Regions from separate parts of the Duffyella gerundensis genome, predicted to be linked through region 1. Evidence: predicted binding sites of a transcription regulator. Region 1 holds the regulator's gene; each other region holds the start of a gene.
What was found. The regulator PhoB, encoded in region 1, activates phosphate uptake and scavenging genes when phosphate is short. The targets are predictions, from matches to a motif close to CTGTCATAAAACTGNCNNAT.
Positions count from the first base shown of each region.

Region 2: glpT (glycerol-3-phosphate transporter) is a predicted target of PhoB. The motif match lies at 1,994-2,013, and genes of this name have one in related genera.
Region 3: kdgR (DNA-binding transcriptional regulator KdgR) is a predicted target of PhoB. The motif match lies at 2,421-2,440, and genes of this name have one in related genera.

Region 1 is NZ_LN907827.1:1,031,131-1,038,536, reverse strand. Features, by position in the region: gene EM595_RS04670 (PstS family phosphate ABC transporter substrate-binding protein) at 1-892, opposite strand, end outside; gene phoR (phosphate regulon sensor histidine kinase PhoR) at 911-2,224, opposite strand; gene phoB (phosphate response regulator transcription factor PhoB) at 2,240-2,929, opposite strand; gene sbcD (exonuclease subunit SbcD) at 3,121-4,344, shown strand; gene EM595_RS04650 (SbcC/MukB-like Walker B domain-containing protein) at 4,341-7,406, shown strand, end outside.
Region 2 is NZ_LN907827.1:3,580,275-3,587,680, forward strand. Features, by position in the region: gene metR (HTH-type transcriptional regulator MetR) at 1-216, shown strand, start outside; partial or broken gene EM595_RS16380 (YehS family protein) at 287-745, shown strand; gene EM595_RS16385 (carboxylate/amino acid/amine transporter) at 973-1,830, opposite strand; gene glpT (glycerol-3-phosphate transporter) at 2,138-3,481, shown strand; gene yigL (sugar/pyridoxal phosphate phosphatase YigL) at 3,520-4,320, opposite strand; gene pldB (lysophospholipase L2) at 4,384-5,379, opposite strand; gene rhtB (homoserine/homoserine lactone efflux protein) at 5,483-6,106, shown strand; gene rhtC (threonine export protein RhtC) at 6,337-6,960, opposite strand; gene recQ (ATP-dependent DNA helicase RecQ) at 6,989-7,406, opposite strand, start outside.
Region 3 is NZ_LN907827.1:2,182,381-2,189,786, forward strand. Features, by position in the region: gene EM595_RS10125 (MBL fold metallo-hydrolase) at 1-846, opposite strand, end outside; gene EM595_RS10130 (YebO family protein) at 864-1,118, opposite strand; gene EM595_RS10135 (YobH family protein) at 1,293-1,529, shown strand; gene kdgR (DNA-binding transcriptional regulator KdgR) at 1,547-2,338, opposite strand; gene EM595_RS10145 (hypothetical protein) at 2,790-3,425, shown strand; gene EM595_RS10150 (MFS transporter) at 3,679-5,061, shown strand; gene htpX (protease HtpX) at 5,110-5,991, opposite strand; gene prc (carboxy terminal-processing peptidase) at 6,190-7,406, opposite strand, start outside.

The DNA.
Region 1 (7,406 bases):
CCACCTGCTCAGTGGAAAGCGGCAGATAGCCGGTGCGCGGAATCATCGCCTGTCCTTGCGCCGAGAGCACATAGTTGACGAAGGCGAGCGTGCGCGGCTCAAGCGGATGTCCCGGTGCTTTATTGACGTAGAGATAGAGCGGACGAGCAAAGGGATAGCGACCGCTGCGGATCGCGTCCACGGTGGGCGCAACCGGCGTACCCGCGTCACCAACCAGCGGCACGATTTTCACGCCGCTGAGATGAAAACCCATGCTGGCATAGCCGATAGCGTTAAGGTTACTGGCCACCGCCTGCACCACAGCAGCAGAGCCGGGGAATTCCGCCACGTCGTTGCGAAAATCGCCGTCGCACAGCGCCTGCTGCTTGAAAAAACCCCAGGTGCCAGAAGCGGAGTTGCGGCCCTGACGGGCAATCGTGCGGTTCTGCCATTGCGGCTGCGCCAGCAGATCGCCCCAGCGCTGCGGCACATGTGTGCCACCGCAGCGGCGAGTGACCGAAAACAGCGCATCCAGCTGCTGTACGCTCAGCTGCTGCAGCGGATTGTCCTGATTCACCATCACCACCAGCGCATCCATCGCCACCGGAATGGCCAGCGGCGGATAGCCATATTTTTCTTCAAACAGGCGGCGTTCCGTGGCCTGCATGGGCCGACTCATGGCGCCGAGCTGCGCGGCACCGGCAGCCAGCGCGGTCGGCGCGGTAGAAGACCCCGCCGCCTGCACCTGCACGTTAACGCCAGGATAGAGCCGGTTAAAATCCTCGCCCCACAGCGACATCAAGTAGCCGAGCGTATCGGAACCGACGCTGGTCAGATTGCCGGCCAGCATGCCTTCTTTTGCCTGCGCCAGCGGGCCCGTCAGCAGCAGCAGAGCCAAAATCAACGCTTTCATCGTTATGCCTGCAAGGGGTTAATGCACGGCATTTTCAGCCAGATCCGCCTGCACAATCAAGCCTGGTGGCAAGGTAAAGCTGAAGGTAGTGGCTTTACCCGGCTGGCTGGTGATCTCCAGTCGGGCGTTATGGTGGCTGAGCGCATGCTTCACGATCGCCAGCCCGAGGCCGCTGCCACCGGTTGCCCGCGATCGCGCTTTGTCGACACGATAAAAACGTTCGGTCAGCCGCGGCAGGTGCTCTGCGCTGATACCGGGTCCGTCATCGCTGACGCTGAAGCGCACGCCATCGCGCACCCGCTGCCAGCTGACGCGAATATGCGTGCCTTCTGGCGTATGGTTAACGGCGTTGTACACCAGGTTTGAAATGGCGCTGCGCAGCTGCTCATCGTTGCCGAACACCTTCAGCTCGCTGTCAAAATCAAAGCTGATGGTATGGCGGCCGCTGCTCAGTGTTTCCGCCTCGCGTTGCAGCAGGCGCAGCATAATCGGCACATCGACTTTTTCAGAGAGATCGACCACCGGCGCGGCTTCAATACGCGACAGCGTCAGCAGCTGTTTAACCAGGCTGTCCATGCGCCGCGTCTGTTCCTGCATGGTGTGCAGCGCTTTATCCCGCGAGCGTCCTGCCATGCCGGCATCGTTCATCATTTCCAGATACCCCTGCAGCACGGTAAGCGGCGTACGCAGTTCGTGACTGACGTTGGCAAAGAAATTTCGCCGCGCGCCCTCCAGCTGATGTTTCTGCGTGACGTCGCGCGCCACCAGCAGCCACTGGCCTTCGCTGTAAGGCATGACGCGAAATTCGAGGTGGCGCTGGTTGTTCATCACCAGCGTCAGCGGTTTCGCAAAATCGCGCTGGCGAATATAGCGGGAGAATTCCGGATAGCGCAGCAGGTTGAGGATATTCTGGCCATTATCTTCCGGCCAGCGCAGCCGCAGATGTTGCTGCGCCAGGCCGTTGCACCAGAAAATATTGCCCTCTTCGGTGGTCAACACCAGCGCATCGGGCAGCGACTCGGCTCCGCTGCGAAAGCGTTTGATCAGATTGCCCAACTCGCGGCGGCGGCGGCGGTTACGTAACTGCATCTGATAAAGCCCGTAAAACAGCGGTTCCCAGCTGCCGCGTCCGGTAGGCGGCGTCATGGTGCGGTCAACCCACAGCCAGTTCGAGAGCTTCATCAACTGCCAGAAATGCCAGAACAGCACGGCCAGCACCGCACACAATAAAAACCAGGCCAGACCGCCCAGCAATAAACCCAGAATAGCGGCTGGCAGAATCGCCAGCAGTAATTCCAGCAATAATCTCTTCCAGGAGAGGCGTTCCAGCACGAGTGTGACTCCGGATCAGTAGCGGGCGGAGAAACGATACCCTGTTCCACGCACGGTTTGTACCATGCGATCGTGTCCGGAGAGTTCCAGCGCCTTACGCAAACGCCGAATATGCACGTCCACGGTGCGATCTTCCACGTAGACGTTGGTGCCCCAGACGTTATTCAGCAGCTGTTCGCGGCTGTAAACCCGTTCCGGATGCGTCATGAAAAAGTGCAAGAGTTTGTATTCAGTAGGGCCCATTTCCAGCGGCGTGGTTTCTGACATCACCCGATGCGATGAAGGATCAAGGCTCAATCCCTGCATTTCAATCACCTCTTCCACCGCCATCGGTGAAATACGGCGCATTACCGCTTTGATGCGCGCCATCAGCTCTTTTGGCGAAAAAGGCTTGGTAATGTAATCGTCGGCGCCGACTTCCAGGCCACGTACCCGATCTTCCTCTTCACCGCGCGCGGTCAACATCATCACCGGAATATCCCGGGTCATCGCTTCACGCTTCAGGTGTTTAATGAACTGAATGCCGCTGCCGCCTGGCAGCATCCAGTCAAGCAGGATCAGGTCCGGCCAGGGTTCAATCAGCATATTGATCGCGCTGTCGTAATCTTCTGCTTCTATTGGTTGGTAGTCGTTCTGCTCCAGCACAAAACACAACATTTCACGAATGGGGGCTTCATCTTCGACAACCAAAATACGCTTAGCCATTATTGCTCCTGCGAATGTGACCCGGGTCACTGGGATTTGCGGCGTCATTATGCGTCAGTTTTATGACAGATTTATGAAAAAAGCACGGGGGTGCCGCACGGTTTTTAACACTTCTGTTACCGCTTTCCTTCGCCCCTTTTTATTTTCAGTCGGTATAATCGGCGGTGTCTTTTCATTGCCCGGGAATCAGCATGCGCATCATTCACACCTCCGACTGGCATTTGGGTCAGTTTTTCTACACCAAAAGCCGCGCACCGGAGCATCAGGCTTTTTTTAGCTGGCTGCTGGCGTGTGTCGAGCAGCATCAGGTGGATGCCATTGTGGTGGCGGGCGACATTTTTGATACCGGCTCGCCGCCGAGCTACGCCCGCGAACTCTACAATCGCTTTGTGGTGCAGCTGCAGGCCACCGGCTGTGAGTTGGTGGTGCTGGGTGGCAATCACGATTCCGTTGCCACCCTGAATGAGTCGCGCGAACTGCTCGCCTGCCTGAATACCCGGGTGATCGCCGCTGCCAGCGACGATCCTGCCGATCAGGTGCTGCTGCTGAAAGATCGCCAGGGTCAGCCGGGCGCGCTGCTCTGCGCCATTCCCTTTTTGCGGCCGCGTGACATTCTGCGCAGCCGCGCTGGGCAGTCCGGTCGTGAAAAACAGCAGAGCCTGCTGGAAGCGATCAGCGAGCACTATCAGCGCTGCTATCAGCAGGCGCTGACCGAACGCGAGCGCCGCGGCGATCGCCTGCCGATCGTCGCCACCGGCCATCTGACCACCGTCGGCGTGACTAAAAGTGACGCGGTCCGCGACATCTATATCGGCACGCTGGACGCCTTTCCGGCGCAGGCGTTTCCGCCCGCTGATTACATTGCACTCGGCCACATTCATCGGGCGCAGCGCATCGGCGGCAGCGAGATTATTCGTTACAGCGGCTCGCCCATTCCTTTGAGCTTTGACGAGTGCGGCAGCGAAAAAAGCGTTTTTCTGCTGGAATTCAGCGGCGATCGGCTTAATGAGATCGAGACGCTGGTGGTGCCGGTGTTTCAGCCAATGCAGATTCTGAAAGGATCGCTGGCGGAGATTGAGCAACAGCTGACCCCGTTCCGTCACGGTGACTATCCGCAACCGGTGTGGCTGGATATTGAAATCGCCACGCTGGAATACCTCAATGATGTGCAGCGTCACATTGAACAGCTCACCGCCGATCTGCCGGTTGAAGTGCTGCTGATTCGCCGCAGCCGTGAACAACGCGAGCGTCATTTCGCCAGCCATCTCAACGAAACCCTGAGCGAGCTGCAGCCCGATGAGGTCTTTGCCCGGCGTCTGGCGCAGGAGTCGCTCTCTGAGCAGCAGCAAACCACGCTGCGTCAGCTCTTTGCGCAAACGCTTGATGGCCTGAATGACGATGAGACGTCCACATGAAAATATTGACCCTGCGTTTTAAAAACCTCAACTCACTGCGCGGCGAATGGAAAATAGATTTCAGCGCCGAGCCGTTTGCCAGTAACGGCCTGTTTGCCATTACCGGCCCCACTGGCGCGGGCAAAACCACCCTGCTGGATGCCATCTGCCTGGCGCTTTATCATCAAACGCCGCGCCTTGGCCCGCTATCGCAGACGCAGAATGAACTGATTACCCGTGATACCGCCGAATGTCTCGCCGAAGTGGAATTTGAAGTCAAAGGCGTCGCCTGGCGCGCCTTCTGGAGTCAGAACCGCGCGCGCGGCGCGGTGGATGGCAAGCTGCAGGCGCCGCGCGTCGAGCTGGCGCGCTGCGATGACAATGTCATCGTGGCCGATAAGGTCAACGACAAGCTGAAGATGATCGAAACGCTCTCTGGCCTCGATTTTGCTCGCTTCACCAAATCGATGATGCTGTCGCAGGGTCAGTTTGCCGCCTTTCTGAATGCTAAAGCGGGCGAACGCGCCGAGCTGCTGGAGGAGCTGACCGGCACGGAAATCTATGGTCAGCTGTCGATAGCGGTGTTTGAACGGCATAAAAGCGCACGGCTGGCGCTGGAATCATTACGCACGCGCGCCTCGGCGATGGCGCTGCTGGATAGCGCCAGCGTGGCTAATCTGCAACAGCAGCTGGATGTGCTGGGCGAACAGGAACAGCAGCTTAATCAGCAGATTGAGCAGCTCAGTCAGGCGCAGCGCTGGCATGAACAGCAGCAGCAGCTGGCGCAGGATGCCGACGCTGCCAGTCAGCAACAGCAGCAGACGCAGCAGCACTGGCAACAGCTGGCGCCCGAGCGCGAACGTCTGGCACGTGCCGCACCGGCCGAAGCATTGCGCACGGTGTGGCAACAGCGCCAGCAGGTCAACGAGGATTTGCAGCAGCTTGAACAGCAGCTAAGCCAATTGCAGCAGCGCATGACACAGCAGCAAGCGGAACAGCAGCAACTGCAACAGGCGCTGGCGCTGGCGGCGGCGCGGCGTCAGCAGCAGTATGACGCTCAGTTAGCGGTTCAGCATCTCACTGAACAGGTGATTCCGCTGGACAGCCAACGAGAACGCATCGATCAGCAGATCGCGCAGCTACGCACCAGCTGCGACGATCATGCCGCTGGCGTGGCAACACAGCAGCGTGCTCAGCGTGAGCAGCAGCAGACCCTTCAGGATTTACTGACGCAGCAACAGCGGCAACAGCAGTGGCGCGAGGCGCATCCGCATCTGGCGCGTTGGGGCGAAGCGCTGCCCGCCTGGCGTGAACAGCTTCGTCAGCTGCAGCAGGCGGAACAGCAACAGGCAGAACTTACCGCCGCGCTGAACCAGCAGCAGCGCGATCGACAACAACACAAGCAGCAGCTTGATGCCTTGCAGCAAACGATGGCGCCGCTGCTCAGCCAGCAGCAGATCGCCGAACAGCAGGCAGCCGAGGCGGAGCGCGCGCTGGCGGTGCTGCACCAGCAGCATGCGCCAGAGCAGCTTCAGGCCAGCAGCGAGCGGCTGATGCAACAGCGCCCGGCCCGGCAACGGCTGGCCCTGCTGGCACCGCAACTGAGACAGCTGACAACGCGCCAGCAGAAACAGCAGCACAGCCAGCAACAGCTTCAGCAACAGCAGCAGGAACATGAACAACAGCTGGCGCTGCTGCGTCAGCGCTGGGCAGAAAAACATCAGCATCTAAAAGATCTGCGTGAGCGCTGCGAGCTGGAAAAGCAGATTGCCGATCTCGCCGGTTATCGTGCCCAACTAACGTCTGGCGCGCCCTGCCCGCTCTGCGGCGCCTGTGAACATCCGGCGATTGACGCTTATCAGACCTTAACCCTCACTGAAAACCAGCTGCGATTGCAGCAGCTGGAACAGGAAGTGAAGCAGTTGGGCGAAGAAGGCAGTGCCAGAAAAGCGCTGCGGGAAGGCGTGCAGATGCAGCAGCAACAGCTGACGCGCGAGCAGCTTGAGCTGACGCAGGAGCACGAGCAGTGCCTGCATCAGTGGCAGCAGCTAAACGAATTACTGGCGCTGAGCATCGCACCAGAACAGCAGGCGGAGATCGACGCCTGGCTGGCGCAACAGGATGCAGAAGAGGCGCAACTGGCGCAGCAGCAGCTGACACTCCAGCAAGCCAGCACGCGCGTCCAGCAGGCAAAAGAGCACTACTGGCAGGTGCAGCAGCAGTGCCAGCAGCAGCAACAGCAGCAGCAGTTGCTCATTCAGCAGCTGGACAACCTGACGCGCAGCGCTGAACAGGCTCACCAACAGCAGGAAAAAGCGCAGCAGCACTGCGCCGTGCTGGCAGAGGCTTTCCACGCTTCGCTGGCGCCGCTGGCATCGCCTGCCGTTGACCAGCGCAACGACTGGCTTGAGGCACGCCAGCAGGAGTGGCAACAGTGGCAGGAAAGTGAGCGCGCACTTACCGAGTTGGCCCAACGACTAGCTGAACGACAACAGCAGCTGGCACTGTTAACGCAACAGCTGCAGCAACAGGAGGCGCAGCTGCAACAGTGGCAGCAGGAGCTGACATCGCTGCAGCAACAGCGGGCAAGCCTGCAGCAGCAGCGCCAGCAGCTGCTTGGCGATCGGCGCGTCGATGATGCGCGTCAGCAGGCGCAACAGGCGCTAACGCAGGCCGAACAGGCGTTAAATGCCGCCACGCAGCAGAGCCAGCAGGCGCAAAATCAGCTTAATATTCTTGACGGCGAACAGCGTTCGCTTTCCGCTCAGTGCCTAACATTACGGCAGCGCGCCGAAATCACCGCCGCTGCGTTCCGTGAGGCGCTGGCTGAACAGGGCTTTAACGATGAAGCCACATTCCAGGCAGCGTTGCTGGATACCAGCGAGGCCGCGACATTACGTGCGGCGCAGCAGCAGGCGGAACAGGCATTGCAGCGCGCCAGCGTGCTGGCCGATCGGGCGCAGTCTGCCCTCGCCGCTCATCAGCAAAAGCAGCCCGCGCTTAACCTGCCGCTGGCTGAACTGACCGAAAAGCTGGCACAGCTGCGCCAGCTGGCGCGAGAGAATGCACAGCAGCAGGGTCAG
Region 2 (7,406 bases), 1.2 Mb from region 1:
CCGCACTGGGTGGTGGAGAGTTTTGAACGTCAGGGGCTGGTGGTCACCAAAACGCTGGGCGAAGGATTATGGAGCCGCCTCTATGCGGCGGTGCGCGACGGCGAGCAGCGTCAGCCGGTGGTTGATGCCTTTATCCGCTCCACGCGGCAGCACGCCTGTGAGCACCTGCCGCTGGTGCGTGATGCGTCAAAACCGGGCGTGCTGCAACCGGGATAATGCACGGCGATATAATTACCGGCCGCTCTGCTCTATAATGCGCCGCATTGCCGTAACCATGAGAAAACTAATGACCAATAATGACGTCCTGCGCAGCATCCGCTACATGCTTAAACTGAACGATGAAGCGATGGTCAACATCGCCGCTCTCGCCGACAGCGAAGTTCCGCTGGCGATGATGCAGGCGTACCTGAAAAAGGAAGAAGAAGCGGGCTTTCAGCCTTGCCCGGATGTGCTGATGGGCTATTTCCTGAACGGACTGATCTTCCATCGTCGTGGCAAAAGCGAAGAGCTGCCAGCACCGTCGATTGAGCGCAAGATGAATAACAACATCATCCTGAAAAAACTGCGCATCGCCTTTGATCTGAAAACCACCGATATTCCACAGGTGTTGGCAAAAGCTGATTTTGCGGTAGGCCAGTCAGAAATCGGTGCGATCTTCCGCAAGCCCGATCACAAAAACTATCGCGAATGTGGCGATCAGCTGCTGCGTAACTTCCTGAAGGGATTATCGCTGACCGTGCGTCCACCGATCGTGCCAAAAGCGCCCGCCGAGAAAAAACCGGCCGCTGAGCACAAACCTGCTGGACAGGCCAAATCGGCAACCGCCGGTAAGCCGGCTGGCGGCAAGAGCTGGAGTGGCAACAAGCCCGCCAGCGCGAGTCGTCCTGCTGCTGGCGGCAAACCTGCCGCAGGCAAAAAATCCTGGCCAGGCAAATCCTGATCGACTGAGCCAGGTTCGCCTGGCTCTTCCCTCTATTTTCCGCGACCGATAACCCAGCGCTTGTGCACCCACAATGACGCGCAAATCACCGCAGCACCAATAATGAAGCTTGGCCAGTGCGGCTGTTCCTGCCAAATTGCCAGATTAACCAGCAATCCCGCTGGCACATGCATATTGTTCATGATCCCCAGCGTACCAGCATCAACCTGCGTAGCGCCGTAGTTCCACATAAAATAACCCAGCCCGGAAGCGGCAACGCCCAGCCAGACCAGAATGCCCCACTGCAGGCCGGTTGTCGGCAGCTTGTGCGGATTACCCCACAAACCCCAGGCGACGATCGCCACCAGCACCGCACCGATATAGAACCAGGCAAAAGCGACATGCTGCGGCATCGGCCGCGTCTCCTGCAGGCGCTTATAACCCACCATTCCCGCCGCAAAGCAAAGGTTAGCCAGCTGCACCAGCAGCAGCCCGAACCAGAAATGCTCGCTGACTTTGTCGTAGCGAATAATCGCCGCACCAGCCACCGCCAGCAGGGCGCTGAAGAGATAGCCGATACGCACGCCGCGCCCGCTGATGATGTCGTAAATCAGCGTAACGTAGAGCGGCGTCATCACGGTAAACAGCAGAAACTCTGACACGCTGAGGTAGAGATAGGCCTGAAAGCTGATGAGATACATGATGCCCAGCTGCAGCGTGCCGACCAGCATGTAGAGCGCCAGCGTCGAGGCGCGATAGCCACGCCAGCGCAAAAACGGCAAAAACACCAGCGCTGCCAGCGACAGTCGCATCAGCACTGAAAACCAGCTGTCAACGTGACCGGCCAGATAGACGCCGATCAGGCTAAAAGAAAATGCCCATAAAATGGTGGTAACGATCAGTAAAAACACAATCCTGCCCCTGAAATGAAGAAGCACGCATTGTAACCGCCGTATTTCACAAAGCGTGAAATATCTGGTTTACATGTGATTAATAAAGCACCGCTCGCCCTCTTGGCTGGTAATGCCAGCAGGCGCACATTTCTCACGCCTGACGCAGCAGAAAACGTGCCATCTGTCATAAAAATGTAACATTACCGTCACAGGCGCTCCGCATTCATCGGGCTGGACGCTATCCTTTGCGCGAACCTTATCAGAAGGCGTATAGCCTCTTTCACCTGCTGCAAAGCATTTCAATACACCACTGGAGTCTGGAATCATGCTGAATATCTTCCGTCCCGCCGCGCATCGCCCGCGTGTGGACGATGCTCATGTCGATCCCCTTTATCGCCGCCTGCGCTGGCAAATCTTTTTGGGGATCTTTTTTGGTTATGCCGCCTACTATCTGGTACGAAAAAACTTCGCACTGGCGATGCCTTATCTGGTGGAACAGGGCTTTTCGCGCGGCGATCTCGGTTTCGCCCTGTCCGGTATTTCAATCGCCTACGGCTTTTCAAAATTCATCATGGGCTCGGTATCAGATCGATCTAATCCACGCGTGTTTTTACCTGCGGGCCTGATTCTCGCCGCGGTGGTGATGCTGATCATGGGCTTTGTGCCCTGGGCCACCTCCAGCATCATGATCATGTTTGTGCTGCTGTTTGTCTGCGGCTGGTTTCAGGGCATGGGCTGGCCGCCCTGTGGCCGCACCATGGTGCACTGGTGGTCGCACAAAGAACGTGGCTCGATTGTGTCGGTGTGGAACTGTGCCCACAACGTCGGGGGCGGTTTGCCGCCTTTGCTGTTCCTGCTGGGCATGGCGTGGTTTAACGACTGGAAAGCGGCGCTTTATATGCCGGCGTTTGGCGCGATTCTGGTTGCGGTGATTGCCTTTATGCTGATGCGCGATACGCCGCAGTCATGCGGCCTGCCGCCGATCGAAGCGTACAAAAATGACTATCCGCCAGACTACAACGAACAGTATGAAGAGGAATTAACCGCCAAACAGATCTTCATGCAGTACATTTTGCCTAACAAGCTGCTGTGGTATATCGCGCTGGCCAACGTCTTTGTTTACCTGCTGCGTTACGGCATTCTCGACTGGTCGCCGACCTATCTGAAAGAGGTGAAACACTTCACGCTCGATAAATCGTCGTGGGCCTACTTCCTCTATGAATATGCCGGTATCCCGGGCACGCTGCTGTGCGGCTGGATGTCGGACAAGGTGTTCAAAGGCAACCGCGGCGCAACCGGCGTGTTCTTTATGGTGCTGGTGACCATCGCAACGGTAGTGTACTGGTTGAATCCGGTGGGCAATCCGGGCGTGGATATGGCCTGTATGATTGTGATTGGCTTCCTGATTTATGGTCCGGTAATGCTGATTGGCTTGCATGCGCTGGAACTGGCACCGAAAAAGGCAGCCGGCACCGCAGCAGGCTTTACCGGCCTGTTTGGTTATCTCGGCGGCTCGGTTGCGGCCAGCGCTATCGTGGGTTACACCGTGGATTACTTCGGCTGGAACGGCGGTTTTGCCATCATGATTGGCGGCGGCGTACTGGCGGTATTCCTGCTGATTTTAACCATGCTGAGTGAGAACAAACACAAGCGTCAGTTAAAAGCGTAACGACCTGCGGGCAGGGTGAACGCCCTGCCCGCAGCGCATTACTCCAGAAACAGCTTACGCAGATAACGTGGCACCGCATCCTGCGTATTGCTGCCAATCACTTCCAGTTCCGGCAACAAATCCTTCAGACGCTGGTGGGCATTGCTCATGATGCAGCCCTTACCCGCCATGATCAGCATCTCTTTGTCATTCAAGCCGTCACCAAACGCCACGCACTCTTTTAACGAGTAACCGAGCAATTTGGACACCTCTTCCAGCGCATGCCCTTTGGATACGCCGCCCGCCATCACTTCCAGACAGGTTGGAAACGAGAAGCTGACATTGACCCGATCGCCCCAGCGTGCAATCAGCGCCTGCTCCAGCGGAATAAGCAGCTCTGCATCCTCGCAGGTGAAAAAGACCTTGCTGATGCCGTCGGTGGGCAGCAAACCAGGCTGATAGACCTGATAGTTAAACACCGATTCGCGAAAGTACTTCTGCTCTTCCGGGCGATGACGGCACATATACCACTCATCGTCGCGATAGACGTTGGTCATGATCGCCGGATCGTCATATTTCAGCGCGAACAGATCCTGGGCGATATCCTCGTCAAGGTTATGGCTGAAGATCAGCTCACCGGCGGTGTTGTGCACGCGCGCGCCGTTGGAGGTGATCATGTAGGCGTCGATCTCCAGGTTATCGCGCATCTGACCCACATCAATATGATGACGACCGGTGGCAAAGACAAAATGGATATCCCGCGTGGTGAGCAGCTTCAGCGTCTCTTTGGTGTAGGGCGTCAGTAGATGATCGGGGGAAAGCAGGGTACCGTCGAGATCGGACGCGACAATGTGATACATAAAAACCTCTGATTAGAAAACGTTAACCGGCGTGACTCGCCAGCACAAATCTGAGCGGTGCAGCTAAAGCGAATGCCGTTGAAAAAAGTCGAGGATGGCATCCAGTGCGTCGGCACGCATTTCGTCCTTTTCAAACAGGATCTCATGGCGCGCGCCAGCGATGACGTACGGGCCGCCGCCATCACAAGGATGACCGGCGGCGCTCATGGCGTCACAGAACAGCTGATGCGAGCGGTTATCGACAATTTTGTCTTCACCGGCCTGCAGCAGCAGCAGCGGCGTGGAGATAGACGCCGCCTGATTAATAATATTGTTACCCGCCTGCACACCTTCACGTACCCAGTGCCAGGTCGGTCCGCCGACGCGAATCGCAGGATCGTCGGCATAAAAACGCAGGCTGCGCTTGTAGCGTTCGCGGCTGTGCGTCAGGCGGTTCAGCCCAAACGGATGCGCCCGCCATTTGCCGGTGCCCGGCGCGTAACCGTCGCGAATCAGCGGCCTTTTTTCTGCCCAGTCGAGCAGGCGATTTGCCATCCAGCCAGGCATTGGCAGATAGATGCCGAACATCGGTGCGGCCAGCGCTGCGGCATGAAACGCCCGCGGCTGCTGCGCCAGAAACAGCGCCAGAATCGCGCCGCCCATCGAATGTGCCAGCGCAAAGCGATGACGATAATGGTGCGGCACAATCTCCTTCAGGTAGAGCGTTTCCAGATCTTCGACGTAGTGCTCAAAGCGCGCAACGTGGCCACGATGACGATCGTCCAGCAGACGATCGGAACGTCCCTGACCACGATGATCGATAATGATCACATCGTAGCCGCACTGAAAAAGATCGTAAGCCAGTTCGGGATATTTGACATAGCTTTCTATTCGCCCCGGCACCAGCAACACCACTTTATCGTGGCTGGCATCCCGAAAGCGCACGTAGCGAATAGTGAGGTTTTCCACGCCGACAAACTCGCACTCTTCCCGCTGCCGCCAGAAGTCCAGTAACGGCCCGGTAGCAAAAGCGGCGAATGCTTTTTCGCGGTTTAACCAGAGGGTTTTGTGACTGTTCATCGTGGCTTTTCCTGCTTGCTGACGGCGCTCCCGTGACGCGTAGCGCAACGCGGGATAATGTCGTATTGTGTCATATTCCGCCGCTCGCAGGGAGCCTTACGCTATGACTATCGAATGGTGGTTGACCTATTTGTTGACCACATCTGTACTGAGCCTGTCGCCTGGTTCAGGCGCCATTAATACCATGAGTACCGGGATCAGCCACGGCTATCGCGGCGCGGCGGCCTCAATATGTGGTCTGCAGGTTGGCCTGTCGTTGCATATCATGCTGGTGGGTATCGGACTGGGCGCGCTGTTTTCACAGTCGCTGTTGGCATTTGAAATCGTGAAATGGGCAGGTGCAGCTTATCTGGTCTGGCTCGGGATTCAGCAGTGGCGCTCGGCTGGCTCTCTCGATCTGCAGGCGGTTGCTAAAGCGATGCCGCGTCGTCGGCTGTTCAAACGCGCGGTGCTGGTGAATCTCACCAATCCCAAAAGCATTGTTTTCCTCGCCGCCCTGTTCCCGCAGTTTATTCTGCCGCACCAGCCGCAGGCCGCGCAGTATCTGATCCTTGGTGTCACCACCGTCGTCGTCGATATTATCGTGATGATTGGCTACGCCATGCTGGCTACGCGCATCGCCGGCTGGATCAAAGGCCCAAAACAGATGAAGCTGCTGAACCGCATCTTCGGCAGCCTGTTTATGGCCGTCGGCGCCCTGCTCGCCTCCGCCCGTAAAATGGCCTGAGCACCACCCGCAAAACGCAAAGGTACGCGGTTATTTGAATTTTGAAGGAATGTCAGGTCTTTAACCTTCCAGCGCACTCGCTGCAAGGCCGTCGGCGTCGCAGCGAGTTTGCCGTCGGCCAGCGCGGAAAAACCGGAGCGTACTGAAGTACGTGAGGATTTTGAGCACCGTTCGGCGGCTAAATCACCAGTAAGCCAGGCCGAATATTCACGATAAGCTCTTACCAGAGCTTATCGTGAAATAATGAGATGAATGCCAAACCCGGCAAAGAGCACCCCCGCCATCCCATCCACCCATTTAGCCACGCGCTGATATTTCTGACGCATCCACGGCATCGCAAAGATCGCCGCTACCAGCGCGAACCAGGCAAAGGTCTCACCAATAATCAGCAGGAAAAGTCCCCAGCGTTCACCGGCACCGACATCATCACCGACAAAGAGTGAAAAGACGCTGCCAAAGTAGATCACCGCTTTGGGATTGGAAAGGTTGGTCAGAAAGCCTTTCAGGAAGCTGCGCCCTTTTTTCGGCAACTCAACCGCCACCTCCTCCTGCTGCGGATTTTTATGCTGCTGGCGCGCCGAACGTAGAAGCTGCCAACCCATCCACAGCAGATACAGCCCACCGCCGACCATAATGATCTGATGCAGCCAGGCCATTTTTTGCAGGATCAGATGCAGCCCCATCAGCGCCACGCCCGCCCACACCACAATACCCAGCGTGATGCCCAGCACGCCCATCATTGCCTCTTTGCGCGAGCGGCTGGCCGCAGTTTGCGAGACAAAGAAGAAGTCCGGTCCCGGACTCATTAACGCCACCAGATGGACAACCGCGACGGTTAAAAACAAGGCGAGCATGGTAGTTCCTTATAAGTAAGGAAGACGATCAGGCGTCTTCGTCGTCAATATGATCTTTAATCATCAGCAAAAACGGTTTGCCGAAGCGCTCGAGCTTGCGATGACCCACGCCGTTGACGCTCAACATTTCCGATGCGGTGATCGGCAGCTGCTCCGACATCTCAATCAAGGTGGCATCGTTAAACACTACGTATGGCGGCACGTTGGCCTCATCTGCAATCGCCTTGCGCAGTTTACGCAGCTTGGCGAACAGCTTGCGGTCGTAGTTGCCGCCAAAGGTTTTCTGGCTGTAACTTTTGGCTTTTACCGTGACCAGACGCGGCACCGCCAGCATTAGTGGCACTTCACCGCGCAACAGCGGACGCGCCGCTTCGGTGAGTTGCAGCGCAGAATGCAGCGCAATGTTTTGCGTCACGAAGCCGAGATGGATCAGCTGGCGCAGCACG
Region 3 (7,406 bases), 1.2 Mb from region 1:
AATGGTCAGCGGACAGCCAGCAGCACGGTGTAATGCCACGGCCTGCGTCGGATTCATATGCTGGCTCTGCATAAACCATTCCGGTGCCCAGGCACCGATGGGCAACGCAGCCAGATTAAAGGGTCCCAGTCGGCGTGGAATCTCCAGCAGATTGTCTGAATAACCGCTGTCGCCGCTGAACCAGAAGCGCAGCGTCTGGCTGTGAACCGTCCATCCGCACCATAAAGAACGATTACGATCCTTTAAGGTTCGCATGCTCCAGTGGCGCGCGGGCACAGCATGCACCTGAATATCGCCGAATGTCGCCTGCTGCCACCAGTCAAGCTGGACAACGTGCCGGGCGCCCTGTCGCGTAAACCAGGGTTTTAATCCCAATGGCACAACAAAGCGCACGTCCGGAAAGCGCTTAAGAATCTGTCGGATTGTGGGCGCATCAAGATGATCGTAATGATTATGAGAGATCAGCACATAGTCCAGCCGCGGCAGCTGCGCGATCGCTAACGGTGCCGGAGTGTGCCGTTTTGGGCCGTAAAAACGCAGCGGTGAAGCGCGTGGCGACAGCGCAGGATCGATCAGCACCACCTGCTGCTGCAAACGCAGCATGATACAGGCATGGCCGAGAAACCAGACCGCATCGTCATCGCCCTGCAAATGCGCAGGCTGATACCATTGCTGCCGGAAGGCGTCATAACCACCGGCAGGGGGAAAAGGCAATCCGCTGGCTTTACGTTCTTTGCGCCAGCGCTGCAGATCGCCCTGCTGGCGCGTGTCCGCCTCCGGATTACGAAAACCCTGTGGGGTATGATGCGCTTTGGTGGCGTCATACCAGGGATTTTTCCATACCATGCTGTTCTGCCTTGTGCTTAGCGTTCAGGAATAACCCGGATAAAGTCGCGTTCGATCTCTTCCTGCGGCTTGATCTCCGGCTCCGGCTGCAACCATTTTTTCAGCAGGGCATTCTGCTTTTTCTGCTCGTCGAGCAGGTTTTGCAGCAGACGGATCTGTTCATTGGCCCGCACGCTGGCGCGATTGACAAAGAACCACAGCACCAGTCCGATCGCCGTGCCAATCAGGACCGCGACGGGCAACAGTAAACCGCTCGTATTCAACTCGTTCATAGCTGCCTCAACATCTTATTATGCGTTTATTCAGGGCAAGATAATAAGGGTTCCGCTGGTCTGCTGCCAGCAGCAAGGCGGTTTTCAGCCAGATCCGATCGACGCCGCTGCGCTTTTGCCGCATGCTGCAACTGAAACCATTACAGCGCAGGCGACAAGCCACAGGGAGAGAAGATGAAAACTATCACGCGACTGACCGGATTAGTGCTGATTATCTGGTTAGCGATGTTGTTAACCGGCTACGGCGTGTTAGCGGGAAGCACCAAAAATGCCGCAGGCATGGGATTGCGCTGCGATTACCTTACGGCCCGTGGCCTGGTTACCGCGCAGTATCTGCATAGCGAAAGCGGCATTATCGGCGTTACCGATTGCCCGCTGCTGAAAAAAAGCACGCAGGTCATCGATAATTAAGCCGGTTTTAGCGAGGGTTAAAACGGATAATCGTGATAGCCCATCTGTGAAGAGAGCGTACGACCCGCGCGATGCAGCATCTCGACGTACTCAACTTTGCGCTCTTCCGAGAAGCGGATGGTCGGGAACGAGATGCTTAATCCGGCAATCACCACGCCAAAACGATCGAAAACCGGCACGGCGATGCAGCGTAAGCCAATCTCCTGCTCTTCATTATCTTCACCAAAGCCCTGCGCTTTGACCTGATCAAGCACCTTCAGCAAGGCGTCCACGCTGAGAATAGTGTGTTCAGTGCTTGCCCGAAACTCCACATCCTTCAGTAAATCGACAACCTCACTGCGATCGCGCCAGGCGAGCAGCACCTTACCAATCGCGGTGGTGTGCAGCGGATTGCGGCGTCCAATACGCGAGTACATGCGCAGGTTGTAGAGCGAATCGATTTTGTGGATATAGACAATGCTGTCTTCTTCCAGCGCACCAAGGTGAATCGTTTCTTTGGTGAGCCGAGAAATTTCGCGCATCTGAATATCCGCGCTGCGAATCAGATCGACGTTTTGCAGCGCTTTGGCACCCAGTTCAAACAGCTTCAGCGTCAGCGCATACTTCTCGGATTCCCCTTCTTGGCTGACATAGCCGAGGGTTTTCATGGTTTGCAGAAAGCGATAGACGGTGCTTTTCGACATCATCACCCGTTGCGACAGCTCGGTAATGCCATTTTCGCGCTCTTCACCCAGCGCCTGCAAAATGCCGAACACCTTCATCACAGACGAGACGGCGTCGGGTTGTTTATCGTTATCAGCGGCAGACATGGCATTAACCCTCAGGGTTGTTTCATAAAAACTGGAACAGGTTTTTCAGTATAAAGTGACAGCCCTCGCCACCGCAATCGCGTTGCAACAAAGCAGACATATTTGCCGCTGTTTTAGCACAGGCATGCTGCTATTAACGCACAAAGCCCTCAGTCTGAGGGTATTCACCCTGCTTAACCTTTCTCATCACTGAATTAGCTTCTTTTTCTGCTGCTATCGCACTGCCAGAGCGCCATTACGCCGATTGCGCGCTTCCTCCTTTGCCTGTGACCTGGACGCGTAATCCGCTACACCCTGCTGGATCGATTAGCGGCATAGCGGATCCCACCGGAAAAACGTGACTGACGTCACCTTTCCTTGTCGTAGCGCAAAAAATCTAATGTCAATTTATGTCAACTTTGTTCGCAGAGAGAATAAACCGCTATTCTAAACTTTGATGGGAACGACACAGATGAAAATTTCAATAATTGCTGTACTGGTAATGGCTGCTTCTTCATTCGCAGCTCAGGCTCAGACAATGGCGCAAGCCTCTGAAGCTGTTTCTCATGCCTCTCGTATGTTGGACGCTGCTCAGGCCCGTGTAGATGCAGCTGCCAATGCTTACGGAACGGGCTCTGTTCAGGGATGGGCTGATGCATCAAGACAAGCAGCAACTGAACGTGCTGAGGCTCAGGCAACCCTAAATGGTGCTGTAAACAGCCTGGCGAATGCAATTGCTTCAGGACGCATTGCCGCCTCTACCCTGACTGCCGCTAAAGCCCCGGTAACTATCAATGTTGCCGCCTCTACGCTGACACCTTCAACGCCGGTTAGCGTCACGGTGAACGGTGTAACCCAGACGGTTGCAGCGTCCACCCTGGCACCCTCTGTTCAGGTTACCGTTCCTCAGACTGTGTCTTACTTCGCGGGCGTGACTCCCCAGACGGCAAATGGTGGGCGTGACTCTGTGGGCAATCGCTCAGAACACGGAACCGGCAACGGCAGCAATAACGCGGCGAATTCGAACAGCGCGCATGGATTAGGGGGCGGCAACCATATCGGCGGTGGCTCAGCGCAGTCCGGCAGCCGCAACATAGGCCACTGGTAAGGCCCTCATCCTTGCCTTAATGCTGTCAGACATCGGCCTGATTGCGGTTTGGCAGCACATTCCTCACTGCCTAAGCGTTATGGTAAACCGCGGATCATTGCATCAGGCAAGGATCGTGGCTCCTCGCCCGGCAACCGCAAGCGGGTTGCAATAAAGCAGACATATTTGCTGATGATTAATTGCAGGCAAACAATGCATTTAGCGCAAATAATCATTAGCATGATGATATTCACCCCGCTTACCTTTTAACATCATGACACCTTCTTCTGTTTCTGATGGACTGCCGCTGCCACGTCGCTACGGTGCCATTGCGGCGATCGCGCTCGGCCTGACCATGGCTGTGCTGGACGGTGCAATCGCTAACGTTGCGCTGCCGACCATTGCCCGTGATTTACACGCCAGCCCCGCTGCGTCGATCTGGATCGTGAACGCCTATCAGCTGGCGATCATCGTCTCACTGCTGTCGCTCTCTTTTCTTGGCGATATTCTGGGCTACCGGCGCATCTATCAGGCGGGCCTGGTCATGTTTACCTTTACCTCGCTGTTCTGCGCGCTGTCTGATTCACTCAGCATGCTGACATTTGCACGCGTGCTGCAGGGTTTTGGCGGCGCAGCGCTGATGAGCGTCAATACCGCCCTGATCCGCATCATCTATCCGCAACGCCAGCTGGGACGCGGCATGGCGATCAACTCGCTGATCGTGGCGGTTTCAACTGCGGCTGGCCCTACGGTTGCCGCGGCGATTTTGTCGATTGCATCGTGGAAATGGCTGTTTTTTATCAATGTGCCGGTGGGCTTTATCGCCTTCTGGCTGGCGCTACGCTTTTTGCCGGACAACCTGCAAAAAGCCAAAGGTCAGCGTTTCGATATTCCCAGCGCGGTAATGAATGCTTTGACTTTTGGGCTGCTGCTCTCGGCGCTGAGCGGCATGGCGCAGGGCAGCCCGCTTTGGCTCATTGTGGTTCAACTATTAGCGCTGATGATCATCGGCACGCTGTTTATTCGTCGCCAGCTCAGTATGGAATTTCCTTTGCTGCCGGTCGATCTGCTGCGCCTGCCGATTTTTTCCCTGTCGATAGGCACCTCGGTCTGCTCGTTTACCGCACAAATGTTGGCGATGGTGTCGCTGCCGTTCTATCTGCAAAATGTGCTGGAGCGCGATGAAGTCGCAACCGGCCTGCTGCTGACACCCTGGCCGCTGGCGACGATGGTCTTCGCGCCGATCGCCGGTCGGCTGATCGAGCGTTATCACGCCGGGCTGCTCGGTGGCATTGGGCTGATGATGTTTGCCGGCGGGCTGTTTGCGCTCGCATTGCTGCCCACTTCGCCTTCCGACCTGGACATTATCTGGCGCATGATGCTGTGCGGCGCAGGCTTTGGGCTGTTTCAGTCGCCCAATAATCACACTATTATCTCTTCGGCACCGCGTCAGCGCAGCGGCGGAGCCAGCGGCATGCTCGGCACGGCGCGTCTGCTGGGTCAGACCACCGGCGCCGCGCTGGTCGCCATGATGTTTAATCTGTTTGGCGACAGCGGCACTCACGCATCGCTGATTGCTGCCGGTATCTTTTCCAGCGTGGCAGCGGCGATCAGCCTGACGCGCATGAGTCAGCAGCGCCCCGACGCGGCCGGATAGCGGACATAAAAAAAGGCGACCGAAGTCGCCTTTTTTGCAGTGCAGCCTTTATTTCAGGTAGTCGCCGTTGCGCAGTGCTTCAATACGCTTATCCAGCGGCGGATGCGACATGAAAAACTCGCTCAACGATTTTGACTTACCGTTGATACAGAACGCCATCATGCTGCCCGCTTCCTGCGGCTCATAGCTGGTTTTCAGGCGCTGCAAAGCAGCAATCATCTTTTCACGGCCCACCAGCTTGGCTGAACCGGCATCGGCATGGAATTCACGGTGACGCGAGAACCACATGGTGATCATGCTCGCCAGGATGCCAAACACCAACTCCAGCACGGTTGCCACCGCGAAATAGACCAGCGGATTACCGTTGCTGCTGCCCTCTTCATCGCGGTTACCCGACAGAAAGCCGGAAGCCAGCTGCGCCAGAATACGCGAGATAAAGATAACAAAGGTGTTCACCACGCCCTGAATCAGGGTCATCGTCACCATGTCGCCGTTAGCGATGTGGCTCATCTCGTGTGCCAGCACCGCTTCCGCCTCATCGCGGCTCATGTTCTGCAACAGGCCGGTGGAGACCGCCACCAGCGAGGCATCGCGGCGTGCGCCGGTGGCGAAGGCGTTGATATCCGGCGCATGATAAATGGCGACCTGCGGCATAGCGACGCCTGCCTGCTGAGCCTGCTGCGCAACGGTATGCAGCAACCAGCGTTCGGTCTCATTTCGTGGCTGTTCAATAACTTCACCGCCAACGGATCTCAGCGCCATCCACTTCGACATCAGCAGTGAAACAAACGCACCGCCAAAGCCAAACAGACCTGCCATAATCATCAGACCCTGAACACTGCTTGACTGGATTCCCGTCAGGCTGAGGATCAGCCCAAATACCAACATCACAGCCAGGTTGGTTACCAGGAACAAAGCAATACGCATCATAAAGGTTATTTTCCTCACTTAACTAAGCGCAGTTGCGCGGACATATATCGTAGGGCTATTGCACCGCTTTTCAAGCATGAAAAAGGTTTAATTGCCTGAAAACAGATAACTTTACACTTGGTTCTCTCCGGCACGCAGACATAAAAAAGGCACCCGATAAAGGTGCCTTTTCATCCGTGCTGCATGGCAGCTCAAGAACTATTTCTGTGGCTGCGCTTTTTCCAGCTGCGCCAGATCGTTAGCGATATTCACTGTCTCATCAAGATAAGGATCGGGCTCTTTGTACTCTTTCGGCAGATCGTCCAGCTTCGCCAGCGGTTTCTTGCCTTCAGCCTGATAGCGCGCGTTGATACGTTCCAGACGCAGCGCATCCTCTTCCCGATTCTCTTTTTCGCGTTTTGCCAGATTAAGCGACACAATGTTGCGCTTATCCTTCATCGCGTTGAAACGGGCGATATCTTTAATGATGTACTGAAATTCGCGATCTTTAGCGATACGGGCGGCATGCTCTTTCGTCAACTGCGGCACCAGCGGCGTAATATCGCCGGACTTGGTGTAGCTTGCGGCATTGATGCTATCCCACGGCAGCGCGTTGTCTTCGAATTTCTCACCGGTTTCAGAGGCTTCAACACCGGTTGGCATCAGCAGATCGGGCGTAACGCCTTTACGCTGCGTACTGCCGCCGTTAATACGGTAAAACTTCTGAATGGTGTATTGCACCGAGCCCAGCGCTGGCCATTCCGGACGCAGCATCTGATCGTAGATGCGGTTCAGCGAGCGGTACTGCTGCACCGTGCCTTTCCCGAAGGTCGGCTCACCCACCACCAGCGCGCGGCCATAATCCTGCATTGCCGCAGCAAAGATCTCTGACGCAGAGGCACTGAAGCGATCCACCAGCACCACTAACGGGCCGTTGTAATAAACGATGCCGTCGGTGTCACTGTCTTCACGTACGCGGCCGTTGTTATCACGCACCTGCACCGCCGGACCGCTGGGAATAAACAGCCCTGACAGCGATACCGCTTCGGTTAACGCACCGCCGCCGTTGGTCCGCAGATCGATCACCACGCTGTCGACGTTCTGCTTCTGCAGTTTCTGCAGTTGCACTTTAACGTCGTCAGTCAGGCCAACGTAGAAGCCAGGAATGTCCAGCACGCCGACTTTCTCTTTACCGACGTTATGCACCGACATCTTCACCGCGCGATCTTCGAGACGGATTTTCTCGCGGGTCAGCGATACGATGCGGGTTTTGCTGCCTTTACCGGCAGGCAGGATCTCCAGGCGAACCTTGCTGCCTTTCGGCCCTTTAATTTTGGCAACCACGTCATCCAGACGCCAGCCGATGACATCTTCCATCGGCTTGCCTGGCTGCGCGACGCCTACAATGCGGTCACCTACGCTGATGGTTTTGCTGC